DNA from 3 places in the Mesorhizobium sp. WSM3873 genome. Region 2 is predicted to be linked to each of the others. Evidence: predicted binding sites of a transcription regulator. Region 2 holds the regulator's gene; each other region holds the start of a gene.
The links. Region 2 encodes LexA, which represses DNA repair genes until DNA is damaged. Its sites were predicted from a motif close to TGTTCNNNNTGTGTTCNG; they were not measured.
Positions count from the first base shown of each region.

Region 1: a site for LexA is predicted at 3,847-3,864, ahead of recA (recombinase RecA). Genes of this name have one in related genera too.
Region 3: a site for LexA is predicted at 3,752-3,769, ahead of A9K71_RS26950 (YifB family Mg chelatase-like AAA ATPase). Genes of this name have one in related genera too.

Region 1 covers NZ_LYTM01000013.1:53,763-60,088, reverse strand. Annotated here, with positions in the region: gene alaS (alanine--tRNA ligase) at 1-2,424, opposite strand, end outside; gene recA (recombinase RecA) at 2,692-3,789, opposite strand; gene A9K71_RS11835 (carbohydrate kinase family protein) at 4,070-5,008, shown strand; gene A9K71_RS11830 (pseudouridine-5'-phosphate glycosidase) at 5,056-5,973, shown strand; gene A9K71_RS11825 (TfoX/Sxy family protein) at 5,977-6,300, opposite strand.
Region 2 covers NZ_LYTM01000008.1:112,502-118,827, forward strand. Annotated here, with positions in the region: gene gltX (glutamate--tRNA ligase) at 1-1,332, opposite strand, end outside; gene A9K71_RS07570 (ComEC/Rec2 family competence protein) at 1,435-3,888, shown strand; gene lexA (transcriptional repressor LexA) at 3,882-4,616, opposite strand; gene glp (gephyrin-like molybdotransferase Glp) at 4,733-5,938, opposite strand; gene moaC (cyclic pyranopterin monophosphate synthase MoaC) at 5,940-6,326, opposite strand, start outside.
Region 3 covers NZ_LYTM01000055.1:189,722-196,047, reverse strand. Annotated here, with positions in the region: gene A9K71_RS26965 (malate synthase G) at 1-104, shown strand, start outside; gene A9K71_RS26960 (LysR family transcriptional regulator) at 259-1,134, opposite strand; gene A9K71_RS26955 (short chain dehydrogenase) at 1,260-1,868, shown strand; gene A9K71_RS26950 (YifB family Mg chelatase-like AAA ATPase) at 2,126-3,655, opposite strand; gene gshB (glutathione synthase) at 3,801-4,742, opposite strand; gene A9K71_RS26940 (GtrA family protein) at 4,810-5,184, opposite strand; gene A9K71_RS26935 (glycosyltransferase family 2 protein) at 5,184-6,194, opposite strand.

The DNA of each region.
Region 1 (6,326 bases), on a different contig from region 2:
CTTCTTGCCGGCATCCGCAAGCGGCTTCAGGTCCTTCGGCGCGACACCGCTGACCGCTTTGCCGAGGAAGCCGACACCCGCAACCGTCTCGTTGGTGGCCGGAGCATCGGCAACGGCCGCGCCGCCGCCAAGGGCCAGTTTCTTGCGCGCCTCGCTGAGCTCTTTCTCGAGTTTCTTGCGCTCCTCGAGCAAAGTCTCGACACGCGCCGGAACGTCGGCCGGCGAAATCCTCAAAGTCGCCGCGGCTGCCTTCAGGCGCTTGTCCTGCTCGTCGAGATGCCTGCGGGCCGCCTCGCCGGTCAGCGCCTCGATGCGGCGCACGCCGGCGGCGACCGCGCTGTCCGACAGGATGCGCACAAGGCCGATATCGCCGGTCGACCTGACATGCGTGCCGCCGCAGAGCTCGACCGAATAGGGACGGTTGGCCTTGGCGCCGTGCAGGCCGGTGCCCATCGAAACGACGCGCACCTCGTCGCCGTATTTCTCGCCGAACAGCGCCATCGCGCCCTCGGCAATAGCATCGTCCACCGACATCAGCCGCGTCGTCACCGGACTGTTCTGCACGACGATCTCGTTGGCCATGCGCTCGACATCCTCGAGCTCCTCGGCCGAGATCGGCTTGTTGTGCGAGATGTCGAAGCGGAGGCGATCAGGCGCGACCAGCGAACCCTTCTGCGCGACATGGGTGCCCAGCACCTCACGCAGCGCCTCGTGGATGAGATGCGTCGCGGAGTGATTGGCGCGCAGCTTCGAACGGCGCGCGTGATCGACCTTTAGCTCCACGGCAGCGCCGGTCTTGATCGTACCGCGCGTCACCTTGCCCAAATGCACGAAAAGCCCGTCGGCCTTCTTTTGCGTGTCGGTGACCTCGATCGAGAAGCCGTCGCCGGAAATCATGCCGGTATCGCCCATCTGGCCACCGGATTCGCCATAGAATGGCGTCTGGTTGACGACGACGGCAACCGCGTCGCCCTGCCCGGCGCTGTCGACGATCTTGCCATCCTTGACCAGGGCCTGGATCAGGCCTTCCGCCTCTTCCGTCTCGTAACCGAGGAAATCGGTGGCGCCGGTCTGCTCGCGCACCGGGAACCAGACCGTCTCGGTCGCCGCTTCGCCCGACCCCGCCCAGTGCGCGCGCGCTTCCGCCTTCTGCCGCTCCATCGCAGCGGTGAAGCCGGCAAGATCGACCGAGATGTCGCGTTGGCGCAGCGCATCCTGCGTCAGGTCGAGCGGGAAGCCATAGGTGTCGTAGAGCTTGAAGGCCGTCTCGCCATCCAGCATGTCGCCGGCGTGCAGCTGTTCCGTCGCCTCCGAAAGCAGGCCGAGACCGCGGACCAGCGTCTTGCGGAAGCGCGTCTCCTCGAGCTTCAGCGTCTCGGTAATCAGCGCTTCGCCACGCACCAGTTCCGGATAGGCCTGGCCCATCTCGCGCACCAGCGCCGGCACCAGCTTCCACATCAGCGGCTCCTTGGCGCCGAGCAGTTGCGCATGGCGCATGGCACGACGCATGATGCGACGCAGCACATAGCCGCGGCCTTCATTGGAGGGCAGCACGCCGTCGGCCACCAGGAAGGATGACGAGCGCAAATGATCCGCGATCACGCGGAAGGATGCTGCGTTCTCCTGGTTGTGACCGTGCCCGAGCGCCGAGCATGCCGCATCGATCAAATGCCGGAACAGGTCGGTCTCAAAGACGCTCTCCACTCCCTGAAGGATCGAAGCCATGCGCTCCAGGCCCATGCCGGTGTCGATCGACGGGCGCGGCAGGTCGATGCGCTCGTCTTTCGTCACCTGCTCATATTGCATGAACACCAGGTTCCAGAATTCGAGGAACCGGTCGCCGTCCTCCTCCGGGCTGCCGGGCGGACCGCCCCAGATATGCTCGCCGCGATCGATGAATATCTCCGAGCACGGACCACAGGGACCGGTGTCGCCCATCGCCCAGAAATTGTCAGAGGTCGGGATGCGGATGATGCGATCGTCCGAGAAGCCGGCGATCTTCTTCCAGTAACCGGCCGCCTCGTCGTCGGTGTGATAGACGGTGACCAGAAGCTTGTCCTTCGGCAGGCCGAATTCCTTGGTGATCAGGTTCCAGGCAAGCTCGATCGCGCGCTCCTTGAAATAATCGCCGAACGAGAAATTGCCGAGCATCTCGAAGAAGGTGAGATGGCGCGCGGTGTAGCCGACATTGTCGAGATCGTTGTGCTTGCCGCCGGCGCGCACGCTCTTCTGCGCGGTCGCGGCGCGCGAATAGGACCGCTTCTCCAGGCCGGTGAACACGTTCTTGAATTGCACCATGCCGGCGTTGGTGAACATCAGCGTCGGATCGTTGCGCGGCACCAGCGGGCTGGAGGCGACGATCTCATGACCCTCCTTGCGGAAATAGTCGAGGAATGTCGACCGGATCTCGTTCACGCCACTCATGGATACTGCCTTTTCGCGAAAACCGCCGGCCAGGCCGGCGGCAAATGGGCTTTCGTGTGTCAGAAGGTAGATTGGCCTTTTAGCCGTAGCTCTTGACCCTGTCCAGAAACACGGAACCAGGCCAATCCTCCGGCTGGGCGGCCTGTGCCCTCGCCCCCAAACGCAAACCGCCGGCACGAAGGCCGGCGGTTCGGACGCAGTACTAGGGAACTCGATTACATCAGCTTTAGATAATGGATCCGGATTATGGCCGAACTCCGGCAGTGCCTACATCGCGCCAGCCTCGTCCTCGAAGCCGTCGTCACCGCCTTCGGAGCCGCCGTTCTCGAGGAATTTTTCGGCGATCAGCCCGGCATTCTGCCTCAGCGCCAGCTCGATCTCGCGCGCCGTGTCCGGATTGTCGCGCAGGAAAAGCTTGGCGTTCTCACGGCCCTGACCGAGACGCTGCGAATTGTAGGAGAACCAGGCGCCCGACTTCTCGACCACGCCGGCCTTGACCCCGAGATCGACGAGCTCGCCGGTCTTCGACACGCCCTCGCCATACATGATGTCGAACTCGACCACCTTGAAGGGCGGAGCCAGCTTGTTCTTCACCACCTTGACGCGGGTCTGGTTGCCGACCACTTCGTCGCGATCCTTGACCGAGCCGATGCGGCGGATGTCGAGGCGCACCGAGGCGTAGAATTTCAGCGCGTTGCCGCCGGTCGTGGTTTCCGGCGAGCCGAACATGACGCCGATCTTCATACGGATCTGGTTGATGAAGATGACCATGGTGTTGGAGCGCGAGATTGACGCGGTCAGCTTGCGCAGCGCCTGGCTCATCAGGCGGGCCTGCAGGCCGGGCAGCGCATCGCCCATCTCGCCCTCGATTTCGGCGCGCGGCGTCAGTGCCGCCACCGAATCGACCACCAGAACGTCGATGGCGCCGGAGCGCACCAGCGTGTCGCAGATCTCCAGCGCCTGCTCACCCGTGTCGGGCTGCGAGATCAGGAGGTTTTCGAGGTCTACGCCGAGCTTGCGGGCATAGACCGGATCGAGCGCGTGCTCGGCATCGACGAAGGCGCAGATACCGCCCTTCTTCTGGGCTTCCGCAACCGTGTGCAGCGCCAGCGTCGTCTTGCCCGAGCTTTCCGGCCCGTAGATTTCGATGATGCGGCCGCGCGGCAGCCCGCCAACGCCGAGCGCGATGTCCAGCCCGAGCGATCCCGTCGGCACGGTTTCGATCTCGACCACCTGCTCATTGGCGCCGAGCCGCATGATCGAGCCCTTGCCGAAAGCGCGCTCGATTTGCGACAGCGCCGCATCCAGAGCCTTTGATTTGTCCACTGCCTTATCCTCTACAAGCCGCAAACTATTCTGAGCCATGATACATCACCCCTTGGTCGTCAATGAAGGCCGGACAATCCGTGATCCCTGCCAGTTTGTACCTTTTTTGTTCTCATCTGGCAAGAGGCAGCAAATGGCTGGAAAACAAACAATATCTGGATTTGTTCTATTTTTGTCTCACTAGAGATGGCGTGAACCAGTGCTGCTGATCCAAGCGAGATCTCGATATCCGGGCGGCCCGAATCGCGACCCGATTGCGGGGCGATGCGCGGAAACCTAGTGTGCGCACGCAAACAATCAACGAGGTCACCTCCGCGGCATGCCGACATCCCCAAACATCCTAGCGCTGGGCGGCGCCCATATCGACCGGCGCGGCCAGGTCTCGGGCCCTTACGTGCCCGCCGCATCCAATCCCGGCATCATGCGCGAGGATGTCGGCGGCGGCGTCTTCAACGCGCTGCGCAGCATTGTGAAGCGCGGCGTCTCGGCCTCGCTGCTTTCGGTGCGCGGCGGCGATGCGGCGGGTGAGACCGTCGCATCGGCGATCGACGAGGCCGGCATCGCCGACCTTTCGGCGGTGTTCCTCGACCGCACGACGCCGAGCTACACTGCGCTGATCGACAGCGAGGGGGAGCTGATCGTCGGCTTTGCCGATATGGGCCTTTACGACCTCGCCTTCCCCAAGCAGATCCGCCGCGCCAAGGTGCGCGAGGCGATCGCCGAGGCAGACGCGATCCTCTGCGACGCGAACCTGCCGACGGCGGCCCTCGAGCGCCTGGTTGCGCAAGCCGGCGACAGACCGGTTTTCGCCATCGCCGTCTCGCCAGCCAAGGTGGTGCGGCTAGCGCCGCTGCTCGGCAATCTTTCGCTGCTGTTCATGAACCGCCGAGAGGCGGCGGCGCTGGCTGGTGCGGATATCTCCGGCCGCGATCTTGTCGGGGAACTCAGGCGACTGGGCTTGACGGCAGGCGTGATCACGGCCGGCAGTGCTCCGGTGCTCGGCTTCGACCAATCGGGCGTCTTCGCCATCGACCCGCCCGCCCCGCGACGAGTTGCCGACGTGACCGGCGCCGGCGACGCCCTGACCGGAGCCACGGTTGCCGCGCTGCTGCGCGGGCTCCCTTTGCGGAGGGCACTGCGCGAAGGTGTTGCCGCAGCGATGCTCGCCATTGAGAGCGCCGAGGCGGTACCGTCTTTCACCGCCGGCAGTTTTGGCCAGGCGCTTGCCCTTGTGCACGAGGCGCGGGTGGTGGCATAGGGCCACAAACTATCTTGCCGGAGTTTTCTCCGGAGTGGAGAACGGACATGACGCCCGAGACCGCCCGCCCCTTCATCGACATTCATCCGCCAGTGGCGGAGGCGCTTGCCGCCGGGCGGCCTGTGGTGGCGCTGGAAAGCACCATCATTACCCACGGCATGCCATACCCCGACAATGGCGCGATGGCCGCCAAGGTCGAGCAGATCATCGCCGAGGGCGGCGCCGTGCCGGCGACGATCGCCGTGGTCGATGGCCGCATCAAGATTGGCCTGTCCGATGGCGAGCGCGAATCGCTTGCCATGACCGGCGACGCCATGAAGCTGTCGCGTGCCGATATCGGCTTTGCCGTCGCCCAAAAGCGCACCGGCGGCACCACCGTGGCCGCCACCATGATCGCCGCGCACATGGTCGGCATAAAGGTCTTCGCCACCGGCGGCATCGGCGGGGTGCACAAGGGCGCCGAAAAGAGTTTTGACATCTCGGCCGACCTCGACGAGCTGGCGCGCACGCCGGTCGTCGTCGTCTCGGCCGGCGCCAAGGCGATCCTCGACGTCGAAAAGACGCTGGAAGTGCTGGAGACGCGCGGCGTGCCGGTCATCGGCCATGGCTGCGAGACCATGCCCGCCTTCTGGTCCAGGCAATCGCCCTTCCGTGCGCCGCTGACGCTGCATGCGCCTGAAGATATCGCGCATTTCTACCGTACGCGGCGGGCGCTGGGCCTCGGCGGCGGCATACTAGTCGCCAATCCGGTGCCGCAGAGCGACGAGATCCCGGCAGCCGAGATGGACGGCTACATCCAAGCCGCGCAGAAGGCGGCCGAAGCGCAGAACATCACCGGCAAAGCCGTGACGCCGTTCCTCCTGTCGAAGATCTTGGAGCTCACCGGCGGCCGCAGCCTCAAGACCAACATCGCGCTGGTCGAGAACAATGCGCGGCTGGCGGCGGAGATAGCGAAGGCGCTGTAGGCCTTATCTGCCCGCGCGCCGCCCCGCTTCATAAGCGCGCCGCGCCCAGACCGCCATTTCGTCGGGATCGTCGAAGGCGCTGTCGGGAACGCTCCAATAGGGCATCGCCACCTCCTTGCCGTGCCGCGAGCCCGTATAGGTCCACTGGCTGCAGCCGGCGGCCTCGAATTCGGGGATCGTCTCCTCGTCGGCCTTCAGCATCAGTTCGCCGCGCACCACGACCGCGACGATGACGCCGTCGCAATAGATGCCCTTGCCGCCGAACAGTTTTCGGATGCTGATCGGCCCCAGGCTCTCGAACAATTCTTCGAGGCGGTCATTGTCCATGCCGCAAGCATCTCATCCGGCGTGGG
Region 2 (6,326 bases):
GAGCGCAGCTCTCAGCGGTTGAGCCACGGCGCCGAGCTTATGGCCGCCTGCCTGCGCAAAATCGCGAATAGCGGCTTCCGCGGTCGCGGCGCTCCATTGGCTGGAGATCGCGGCGAGCGCGGCATGGGCGCCGCGCAAAATGGCGCGGGCGTCGCTGCCAAGCAACCCCGCAGCCTTTTCGTCGAGCCGCAAGGGCCGCTCGGCGAACAGGAAGCCGGCTCCATCGACAAGCTCGACCAACGTCTTTGCCCGCTCCTTCAGGCCCGGCATGGCAGCAAGCAGCTGTGCCCGGCGCCTGTCGTCGAGCTTGGCCGCGAGCGCCGGGCCACCCTTGAGATAGGGCAGGGTGGCTACGAGAACATCAAAGAGCGCCTTGTCGTCCATCTTGCGCATATGGACGCCGTTCAGCGCCTCGAGCTTGGCAAAGTCGAACCGGGCGGCGCCCTTGTTGACGTCGCCGATGTCGAACCAGGAGATCATATCCTTGATCGACATCACCTCGTCGTCGCCGTGGCTCCAGCCGAGCCTGGCCAGATAGTTGAGCAGGGCCTCCGGCAGATAGCCCATGGCGCGATAAGCCTCGACGCCGAGCGCGCCGTGGCGCTTCGACAGCTTGGCGCCGTCGGCACCATGGATCAGCGGGATGTGCGACATCGACGGCACGGTCCAGCCCATGGCGTTGTAGATTACGGTCTGGCGCGCGGCGTTGGTCAGGTGATCGTCGCCGCGGATGATGTGGGTGACGCCCATATCGTGATCGTCGACGACGACGGCATGCATGTAGGTCGGGTTGCCGTCCGAGCGCAGGATGATGAAGTCGTCGAGGTCCTTGTTCGGGAATCGCACCTCGCCCTGCACGCGGTCGTGCACGAGGGTCTCTCCTTCGGTTGGCGCCTTGATGCGGATGGCGCCCTTGACGCCGGGAGGCGCCTCGGAGGGATCGCGGTCGCGCCACTGGCCATTGTAGCGCGGCGGCAGCCCTTTGGCCCGCGCCGCCTCGCGCATCGCCTCCAGCTCGGCAGGCGTTTCATAGCTGTAATAAGCCTTGCCCAGCCGTACGAGCTCCTCTGCCACCTCACGGTGGCGCGGCGCGCGCTCGAACTGCGACACGGCCTCGCCGTCCCATGAGAGGCCGAGCCAGGTCAGCCCGTCCAGGATAGCGGCCGTCGCCGCTTCGGTGGAGCGCTCGCGGTCGGTGTCCTCGATGCGCAGCAGCATCGTGCCGGCCGTGTGCCTGGCGTAGAGCCAGTTGAACAGCGCCGTGCGCGCGCCGCCGATGTGCAAATAGCCGGTGGGCGAGGGGGCAAAGCGGGTGACGACCTTGTCGGACATGGAACTCTCGGAAGAAGCTCTGAAGCGGGCATGATTGCGCGGACTTTCGCGCGGTGGGCGTTCATGTAGCATAGGAGGTCTGGGGCGCAAGGGGCAGACCCGATGGCTGGACGTGGCCGGGGTGCGGAGGAGGGCGAGGAGACGACGGCTGGCGTGAGCGAGCGCCTGCTGTTTGCCGACACCATACCTGCCGAGGCAGTACCGGTTTTGGTTCCCGTACCGCGTCCGGCCACCGAGATTTTGCCGCCGGACGGCGATGCTTCGCTACAAGCTCCTCCGCCGGCGGCCATCGACTTAATCCGCAGGCGGTTCCGCCGTGCCTCGTTTTCCGCGTTTCGCCGGGGTGTGGCCGAGGCAGCCTCCACCGAGCTCGACCGCGGCATCGGCTTCCTGCTGGTGCCGGTGTTCCTGGCCGCCGGCGTGATACTCTATTATTCCTTGAGCGCCGAGCCGGATCTTTACCGACCGCTGGCGGCGGTGGCGCTGATGGCTCTATGCGCGGCCGTTTCGCGTCCCTGGCTGAAGACACACCTGGTCTTTATGGCGGCTCTGTTTTGCGCGCTGGGCTTCGTCGCCGCGAAGGTCGAGACCTGGCGCGCCGCAACACCGATGCTCGGCTCCGAAATCCAGACGCGGCTGACAGGCCGCGTCGCCGTCGCCGAGGAAATGGCCAATGGCCGCGTCAGGCTGACCATCGATCTCGTCTCGACCGCGCATCCAAAGCTGCGCTACGCACCGGATCGCGTCAGGCTCTCGGCACGCAGGATCCCGGCCGGCATGAAGGCTGGATCGCTGGTGACGGGTTACGCACGGCTCCTGCCGCCGACCGGGCCGGTCCGTCCCGAAAGCTATGATTTTTCCTTCGACAGCTATTTTTCCGGCATCGGCGGCAGTGGATTTTTCCTCGGCGACCCGAAACTCATTCCGCCAACCGACCCGATCGCTCAGACGAGCATCGCCTCAGCCATCGAGCACGCGCGCGAAAACATTGCCGATCACATCAGAAGCACCATTGGCGGACCCGAAGGCGAGATTGCCGCTGCACTGATCGTCGGCGTGCGCGCCGGCATTCCCGAGGACATCAACGAGGCGATGCGGCGGACCGGCATCTATCACATCATCTCGATTTCGGGCCTCCACATGGCGCTGGTCGCCGGCACGGTCATGCTTCTGCTGCGCGGCGCCTTTGCGCTGTTCCCGGATTTTTCGTCACGCCGGCCGGTGAAGAAATATGCCGCGGCAATCGCGCTTATCTCGATTGCCGCCTATCTCGTCATCTCCGGCGTGGTGGTAGCCGCCGAGCGAAGCTTCATCATGCTGGCCGTCATGCTGGTCGCCGTGCTTTTCGACCGGGCGGCGCTGACGATGCGCAATTTGGCGATCTCGGCCATCGCCGTCATTCTGGTGTCGCCGCATGAAGTGGTTGGCCCGAGCTTTCAGATGTCGTTCGCGGCAACCGCCGCTCTTGTCGGCGCCTATGCCGGCTGGTCCGACTACCGCGCCGGCAAGGTGAGAGCGCCGCCGGCAAAGCGTTCGTTCCTGCGGTTCATGTCGCATAAACTGGCAGTCGGAGCAGGTGGCGCCGCAATGACGTCGATCATTGCCGGAAGTGCCACAGCGCTGTTTGCCATCTGGCATTTCCAGCGCGTCTCGCCGCTCAGCCTGCTGGCCAATCTCGCGATCATGCCGATCGTCACGGTCGTGATGTTTCTCGCCGTCGCCAGCGCGGTCATGATGCCGTTCGGCTTCGACGGGCCCTTCCTCTATTTGATGGGCAAGGGCCTGACGGCGATGATCGCGATCTCGGCGTGGCTTTCGGAGTGGTCGCCGGTCGATGCCGTGGGCCTGATCTCGATCCATTCGGTGCTGCTGGCGACGATCGCGCTCGTCATCGCCACGATGGCGACTACCTGGCTGAGGCTGGCCGCAATTCCTTTGGCAGTCGCGGCCGTCATGATCATCCCGCAGGTGCGCACGCCGGACCTGCTGATCTCGGAGGACGCGCATCTGGTGGCGATGCCGATCGGCGGCGGCGAACTCGCCGTCAATCGTGCCCGCTCCAACGAGTTCACCACCGATAACTGGAAACGCGCGCTCAAGGCCGAAACGATCGTGCCGCCGGAGACATTCGCCAAGGGCACGCTGGACATAGCCGATCCCGTCGACTTGCCGCCTGGATCGCCTTTTTACTGCACGGGCGATCTCTGCATTGGCCGGCATCCATCGGGCGCGATCGTCGCGCTCGCCGAGAACCGCGAAGCTTCCCGACCTGCCTGCGACTTTGCAGACCTCATCGTCATCAACGACGCCACGGCCTACAATCCCTGCCGCGATCCACGTATCCTCGTCGTCACCAAGCGGCAGCTCGCGCGCGACGGCAGTGCCGCCGTCTTCTTCGATCCGCAATCGGCGACGGCGCGAGCATCCATTCAATACGCCGTCGAAAAACCGTACCGCCCTTGGCACGAACAGCGGCGCTACTCGCGTGAGGCGAGGGGGTTAGCGCCTTACAAGAAGCCCGAGAAGCCGGAAGCCAAGCCGCAGCCCCCTCAGTAGCGGCGGATGAGCCCCACGAGCTTGCCTTGAACCTTGACGCGATCAGGACCAAAGATGCGGGTCTCATAGGCCGGATTGGCAGCCTCGAGCGCGATGGAGGCGCCCTTGCGGCGGAAGCGCTTCAGCGTCGCCTCCTCGTCGTCGACCAGCGCCACGACGATCTCCCCGGGGCTCGCAGTGCTGGCGTTGCGGATGATGACCGTATCACCATCGAAGATGCCGGCCTCGATCATCGAGTCGCCTTTGACCTCGAGCGCGTAGTGCTCGCCGCCCGCGATCATGTCCGGCGGCACTGTGATCGAATGCGTCTGGTGCTGGATGGCGTCGATCGGCACGCCGGCGGCAATGCGACCCATCACCGGGATGGAGACGGCTGAAACGGCGTCGTCGTCATTGCTGGGCGTCGGCGTGCGGGCGGGCGCCGCGGGTTTGATCTGGCGGCCGAGATTGCCTTGGCCGCCCTGGATGACGCTCGGCGAGAATTTCTTCGCCGCATTGAGGCCGGGCGCGATCGAGTCAGGTAGGCGCAGCACTTCAAGGGCACGCGCCCGGTTCGGAAGCCGGCGAATGAAACCGCGCTCCTCCAGCGCCGTAATCAGGCGGTGGATGCCCGATTTCGAGGCAAGGTCGAGCGCTTCCTTCATCTCGTCGAAAGACGGCGGAATGCCGCTTTCCTTGAGCCGTTCATGGATGAACATCAGCAGTTCATGTTGTTTGCGCGTCAGCATGGCGGCCCCCATGGGTTCTGAAACCAGAATCAGAAAAACAAACCCAGAACAAACACTATCTGTTCCAGTTGTGTTCCGCAACCGTTTAAAGTTTAGTGAATGTGTTGACGTTTTGTTCAGCGTAACATCAGAACGCTGCATTCCTCGCCGGCTTGAGCCGCCGGTGCGAAGGGTTGGCGCACGATCAGGCCATTGGCATCGGCGAGCATCCTCAACATCGAGGAATCCTGGATGCCGAACGGTGTTGCGATCAACGCCCCCGCATCTTCGCGGACCACGGCGCGCACATAGTCCTGCCTGAGATCGTTGGCGTGCATTGCGACGCCTAACCGGGCCGTGCGGATTTCCTGCCGGCAGGACCGGCCGCCCAGCCGCGCCAGAAGCGGCTTCAGGAACAGCTGCGAGCAGACCAGGCTTGCGACCGGATTGCCGGGCAGGCCGATGCAGCGAATGTCGCCGAGCCGGCCAAACATCAGCGGCTTGCCGGGACGCATGGCGATCTTCCAGAAGTCGAGCTGCATGCCTTCGCCGGTCAGCACGTCATGGATCAAGTCGTGGTCGCCGACGGAGGCGCCGCCAAGCGTGACGATGACGTCGGCGCCGGCCTTGACCGCCTTCTTGACCAGGGCCGCGATCGCGTCCTTGCGGTCGGCGGCGATGCCGAGGTCGAGCGCGCGCGCGCCGACCGACTGGGCTGTAGCTATGACGCCATAGGCATTCGACGAGATGATCTGGTCGGGGCCGAGCGCGCTGCCCGGCGGCAGCAATTCGTCGCCGGTGGCGATGATGGCGAGCAGCGGCTGCCGCACCACGTTGAGACTCGGATGGTTGGCCGATGCCGCCAGCGAAAGCGCCGCCGGATCGAGCTGGCGGCCTTTTTCGAGGAGCAGGTCGCCCTCGCAGAAGTCGAGGCCGCGGCGACGGACGTTTCGTCCCTCCACGGTCGGCTCGGTCACTTCGATGCCGCCGCCGCCGAGATCGCGGACATTCTCCTGGATAACGATGGTATCGGCGCCTTCGGGGAGCGGCGCGCCGGTGAAGATGCGCACGGCCTCGCCCTTGCCGACAGAGCCGGTGAAGCCACGCCCGGCGGGGGCCATGCCGATCACGGAGAGCCGGGCCGGCGCCGAGGCTACGTCGGCGGCCCTTACGGCGTAGCCGTCCATCGCCGACGCATTGAAGGGCGGCTGGGTGCGCAGAGCCACCACGGGGTCGGCCAGCACCCGGCCGGACGCGTCGGCCAGCGGCACGCTTTCGCCTGGCAGCGCGGTCGCGCCGTCCAACAGGCGTTGGAGCGCGTCGGCGACCGGAAGCAAAGCCATGCTAAGGACCTACCTTGTAGTCGCCCGACTTGCCGCCGGTTTTCTCGACCAGCCTGATGCCGGAAATCGCCATGCCTCGGTCCGCTGCCTTGGCCATGTCGTAGATGGTGAGGCAGGCGACCGACGCCGCGGTCAGCGCCTCCATTTCCACCCCGGTCTTGCCGGTAACCCTGGCAAGCGCGCTGACCCTCAGGCCGGGAAGCGCGTGGTCGGGCTCGATCTCGACGGACACCTTGGTGAGAAGGAGGGGATGGCAAAGCGGGATGAGCTCATGCGTCTTCTTGGCCGCCATGATGCCGGCGATGCGCGCCGTGCCCAGCACGTCGCCTTTCTTGGCGTCGCCGGCCAGGATCATCTCCAGCGTTTCCGGCTGCATGGTGACATACCC
Region 3 (6,326 bases), on a different contig from region 2:
CCTGCGACCTGGTATTCAAGGGGACCGTTCAGCCCAACGGCTACACCGAGCCGGTGCTGCATGCGCGCAGATTGGAGCTGAAGGCGCAGGACCGGGCGGGGTAGCGCGCTTCTTCCTGATGGGTTGCATCGGCTGCTCCTCCATTGCCCTCGCCCCACAATGATGAGACGGAGCCGGGACCGGCGCAAATTGGTCTGGTGCTAGCCTCTTCCGCTTTACGCCAATTGCGGACTTCAGACCCATCCGCCATGAAATGAGCTAGTATGCCTCCCGCTCCCTGACATGCGCGAGCAAATGCCCAATGAAACGAGTAAGCTTTGGGAGCGGTCGTCGATCCGGTCGATGCACGATATGGACAGGGCGCGGTTCGGGCAAATAGGCTTGTAGGACTGAAACCAGCGCCCCGCTCGCCATATCCTGGGCCACCAGAACTTCGGGCTGCAGTAACAATCCCGCACCGGCCAGCGCAGCCATGCGCAATCCGTTGCCATCGTTGCATGTGAAAGACGGTGCGATCGGTGGCTGCACCTCATCCCAGCCTTTCAGTTTCCAGGCATTGCGGCTGTTCCATACCGTATGAGAGAGGCAGTGATGCGCGCCGAGATCGTGCGGGGTCTGCGGATAGCCATATCGGACCAGATAGTCCGGCGACGCACAGATCACCATGCGATACATCGTCAACGGTTTTGCTATGAGGTCGACATCACCCAGATCGCCGATGCGGATGGCCATATCAAATCCCTCGTCGATAAGATCGACGACGCGATTGCTTAGTTCCATCTCAATATGCACAAGCGGATAGGTCCGCTGGAACGTCGCGATCAGGGGAGCGATGACGCATGCGCCAAAGGTGATCGGAGCACTGACACGCAACGTGCCCGATGGCGATGCGCGCAGTCGTTCGATCGACGTTTCGGCCACGCGTATGTATTCGAGCGCGCGCTTTGAATCTTCGTAATAAACACGACCGGCATCCGTCAGTCCCTGGCGTCGTGTGGTGCGCTCAAGCAAGCGCGCGCCGAGGCTTTCTTCAAGCTGACGCACATATTTTCCAACCATGACGGCCGACATTTCGAGCCGCTGCGCAGCCTCGGTGAAGTTGCCTCCTTCCACGACGGCAACGAAGGTTTCCATGGCCCGTAGTCTATCCATATTGCTAACCACCAGTTCGCAAACAACGAAGTTGTGGCGCATTTATCACCGCAATGGTTCGGTGAATAGTAGCAACGCTTCAGCCTGAAATTAAAAAGGAATGTTCTATGAGGATCGTTGTAATCGGCGCCAGTGGCGATGTCGGTCGCTTCGTGGTGGAAGAGCTTGCGCGCGATGGCAGGCACGACATCATTCGTGTCGGTCGCACCCAGGGTGATCACCAGGTCGACATCGCTGATGATGAGAGCGTGGATGCGCTGTTCAGGAAAATCGGACGAGTTGACGCCATCACTGTTGCCGCAGGCAATGTCATCCTGGCGCCGATCGAAAAAATGACGGCGGCCGAGTTCCACACAGGCTTGCAGGACAAGCTGCTCAGTCAGGTGCGTGTTGCGCTGGTTGGTCAGCATTACCTTGCGGACGGAGGGTCGATCACGCTGACCTCCGGCATCGCCGTCGATGATCCGATTGCGCAAGGCTCCAATGCCGCAAGCTCCAATGCCGGGATCGAGGGGTTCGTGCGTGCCGCCGCCTGCGATTTCTCCAGAGGCATCCGCATCAATGCAGTCAGCCCGACGATGCTAACGGAATCGATGGACCGCTTTGGTCCGTTCTTCCCCGGTTATGAAAGCGTCTCGGGAACGCGTGTCGCAATGGCCTACAAACGCAGCATTGAAGGCGTGCAGACGGGGCGCGTGTATCGGGTCGGCCATTGAGCTGAAGGCCCGCGGCGCTCCAACTGCCGCGACAAATGCCTGAGCCTGGGTGTCGCGCGAGTCCGAATTTCGCGACACTCCGATCTTTCCTGAACGCTTCGAAGGCCCGAACGCTCTAAAGGGACGTCTGGCAGACGTCCTGCGACAGCCCATCCACGCTGCGCATCTCCTCGCAGCACATCGCCAACTGGCTGCGCCACAAGGTGTGCTCGGAGATCCAGGTCCGGGATTCGCTGCAGCGAAGCTCGCCAGGGACCTTACGCCGCCTGCGCCATGCGCTCCGCGCTCATGCGGTAGGAGATCGCCTCGGCGAGATGGATGCGGCCGACGGTTTCGCTGGCGTCGAGATCGGCGAGCGTCCGCGCGACCTTCAGCACGCGGTGATAGGCTCGCGCCGAGAAGGCGAGCTTTTCGCTGGCGTCCTTGAGCAGCGTCAGCCCGGCGGCGTCGGGCCTGGCGATCGCCTCGATGACCGAAGGCGGGCAGTGCGCGTTGGTGGTGGCCGCCGCACCCAGCCTTTCCAGCCGCTCGCGCTGCATGGCCCGGGCGCGCGCCACGCGCTGCGCCACCGCGGCGCTGGTCTCGGCCTTGTCCGGCCGGATCAGGTCGCTTGCCGAGACTGCCGGCACTTCGATCCTGAGATCGATGCGGTCGAGCAGCGGGCCGGAAATGCGCGCCTGGTATTCGGTGCGGCAGCGCTCGCCGCGCAGGCAGCGATAGCCCGGCTCGCCCGACATGCCGCAGCGGCACGGGTTCATCGCCGCCACCAGTTGGATGCGCGCCGGATAGGTGACGCGGTGGTTGGCGCGCGCGATCACGCAGTCGCCGGTCTCCAGCGGCTGGCGCAGCGCATCGAGCGTCTGCGGCGTGAATTCCGGGAACTCGTCGAGGAACAGCACGCCGTGATGCGCAAGCGACACTTCGCCCGGCCGCACGCGCAAGCCGCCGCCCACCATCGCCGCCATCGACGCCGAATGATGTGGCGCGCGGAACGGCCGTCGGTCTGTCAGCTTGCCTTCGCCGAGCTCGCCCGCCACCGACGCGATCATCGAGACTTCGAGCAGCTCCTTCGGCGCCAGCGGCGGCAAGATCGAGGGCAGCCTTTGCGCCAGCATCGACTTGCCCGAGCCCGGCGGTCCGACCATCAGGAGATTGTGGCCGCCCGCCGCCGCCACTTCCAGCGCCCGCTTGGCGCTTTCCTGGCCCTTGATGTCGGCAAGGTCCGGCAGATCGCGCGCGGCGACCTGGATGCCGGCCTCGGGACGCGACAGCACCTGGGTGCCGCGAAAATGGTTGGCGATGGCGATCAGGCTGCGCGGCGCCAGGATATCGAAATCCTTGCCGGCCCAGGCTGCCTCCGGCCCGCAGGCGAACGGACAGATCAGGCCTTTGCCTTCGGCGTTGGCGCCGATCGCCGCCGGCAGCGCGCCGGCGACAGCGGCAATGGTGCCGTCGAGCGACAATTCGCCGAGCACGACATAGCCGGCCAGCATATCGCCAGGAATGGCGCCGAGCGCGGCCATCAATCCGAGCGCGATCGGCAGGTCGTAGTGGCTGCCTTCCTTGGGCAGGTCCGCCGGCGCGAGATTCACCGTCACCTTCTTCGACGGCATCGACAGGCCGGAGGCATGAAGCGCGGCCTGCACGCGTTCCCGGCTCTCTGCCACCGCCTTGTCCGGCAAACCGACGATCTGCATCCCGACCTTGCCCGGCGCGATCATCACCTGGACATCGACCGGCACGGCCTCGATGCCCTGGAAAGCCACCGTGCGAACCCGCGCTACCATCTTGTCTCAAGCCCCCGGATACCGGCTCGCTCGCAGGTCCTGCGATCAGGCGGCGAGCGAGTTTGGTTTAGACAACCACAGATTTGCGGCTTAAGCAAGAACATTACCGGAACATACGGTCCCGCTCAGGGGCACCTGAGGGGCGCTACTTCCGCTTTCCTTCCACGCAGTCCCAGAACAGGGCAGCAATGTCCGCGCCGCCGAAGCGCCGCACCTCGCGCACGCCGGTCGGCGAGGTGACGTTGATCTCGGTCATGTAGTCGCCGATCACATCGATGCCGACGAGGATGAAGCCGCGTTCCCTGAGCGCTGGCCCGATGCGGGCGCAAATCTCGCGTTCGCGCTCCGTCAGCTCGGTCTTCTCGGCGCGGCCGCCGACATGCATGTTGGAGCGCGAATCGTGCTCGGCCGGCACGCGGTTGATGGCGCCCACCGGCTCGCCGTCGATCAGGATGATGCGCTTGTCGCCCTTGCGCACGTCCTTGAGATAGCGCTGCACGATATAGGGCTCGCGGAACAGCTGGCCGAACATTTCGAGCAGCGAGGCAAGGTTGCGGTCGGCCTCGTGCAGATGGAAGATGCCCGCCCCGCCATTGCCGTAGAGCGGCTTGACGATGATGTCGCCGAACTCCTTGCGGAAGGCGGCCACCTCCTGCGGGTCCTTGGTGATCAGCGTTTCCGGCATCAGGTCCGGGAATTCGGTGACGAAGATCTTTTCCGGGCTGTTGCGCACCCAGGCCGGGTTGTTGACCACCAGCGTCTTCGGATGGATGCGTTCCAGAATGTGGGTTGTGGTGATGTAGTTCATGTCGAAGGGCGGGTCCTGCCTCAGCAGCACCACGTCCATCTCCGACAGATCGGTGCGCACCGGCTCGCCCAGCGAATAATGGCTGCCCTTCTCGTCGCGCACCTGCATCTCCTCGGCGCGCGCGAACACCTTGCCGCCCCGCATCGACAGCCGGTCGGGCGTGTAGTGGAAAAGCTGGTGGCCGCGCCGCTGCGCTTCCAACGACAGCGCGAACGTGGTGTCGCCGGCGATCGACACCGTCGAGACATGGTCCATCTGGACGGCGATTTTCAACGGCATCTCGGGTCTCCGGCAATCTCTGTCGCCGATATAGGGAAATCGGCGGCTTCTGCCAATCGGCCAGAGATTATCGGTCGAAGACCAGCCGGGAATAGCCGACGAAGGACAGCGCCATCGCGACCAGCGAGGCGACCGTCAGCGCTGCCAGCGGCGCCAGGGAGGGCAGCGCGAACAGAAGGGCACAATAGATGAGATAATTGACGATGCTGGTGGCGACGCCGACGCCGCCGTAGCGCGCGCCCTCCTGCGCGATGCCTCGGCTCGACGGCGCAAAGGTCAAATGCCGGTTGATCTGCCAGGTGACGGTGAGCGCGAAGCCGATCGACAGCACGCGCGCGGCCAGCGGCCCGAGCGGCGTGACGGAAAGCAGCAGCCAGAGCGCGGCCGCATCGGCAACGAAGCCGATGCCGCCGGCAAGCACGAAGCGGCCAAGCCGGACCATCAGGCGGCTCGCGAGGCCTTGCCCGGCTCCCTCTTCGGGGAGGCCTCGCCGTTGAAGCCCGCGCGTCGCTCGATGCGGCCGGCAGGGATGGAAAGATAGAAGATGCGCTTCTGTTCGGCCCGGCCGCGCGACACCGAATCGAGGATCAGCCCGGTGACCATCGCCAGCATGGACAAGAGGAGCAGGCCAACGGACAGCACCCAGGTCGGCATGCGCGGAACAAGTCCTGTCTCGGCGAACTCGATCAGCACCGGGATCATCAGCCCGATGCTGGCCGCCAGGAAGAACAGGGCAAACGTGCCGAAGAAACGCAGCGGCTGCGTCTCCTTCACCAGCATGGCGAACATCCACAGGATCCTGGCGCCGTCGCGGAAAGTCGACAGCTTCGACGATGAGCCTTCCGGGCGGCGGCCGTAGTCGAGCGCCATCTCGTTCACCGGCAGCTTGAGCTGCGAGGCATGGACCGACATCTCGGTCTCGATCTCGAAGCCGCCGGAAACCGCCGGGAAGCTCTTGACGAAGCGCCGCGAAAAGACCCGGTAGCCGGAAAAGATATCGGTGAAATCGGCGCCGAACAGGCCCTTGTAGAGCCGGTTGAAGATGCGGTTGCCGAAGGCGTGGCCGGAGCGGCCGGCGTCGTCGGTGACGCCGCGCCGGGTGCCCACCACCATGTCCGAGCGCTCGGTCAAAAGCGTGTTGATCAGCTGCGGCGCATCTTCCGGCGCGTAGGTGCAGTCGCCGTCCGCCATCACATAGATGTCGGCGTCGATGTCGGCGAACATGCGGCGCACGACATTGCCCTTGCCCTGGCGCGGTTCGCGCACGACGACCGCGCCGGCCGCGCGGGCCCTGAGCGCGGTCAGGTCCTTCGAATTGTTGTCGTAGACATAGATCCTCGCGGAGGGCAGCGTCTCGCGGAAGCGCCGCACGACCTCACCGATCGTCAGCTCCTCATTGTAGCAGGGCAGGAGCACGGCGATCGCCGGCTCGTTGCGGACCTCGTGCGGCATGCCTGTCTCCGGTGCCCGAGCCCAGCCGACCAGCCGCGCCAATGCCGGCGTCTCCGGGCCGCTTTACTATTTATTGAAGCTGTTAATGCCCGGTTTAAGCCTCCACCGCCAAAGACCCTGGACCGCCAGGCG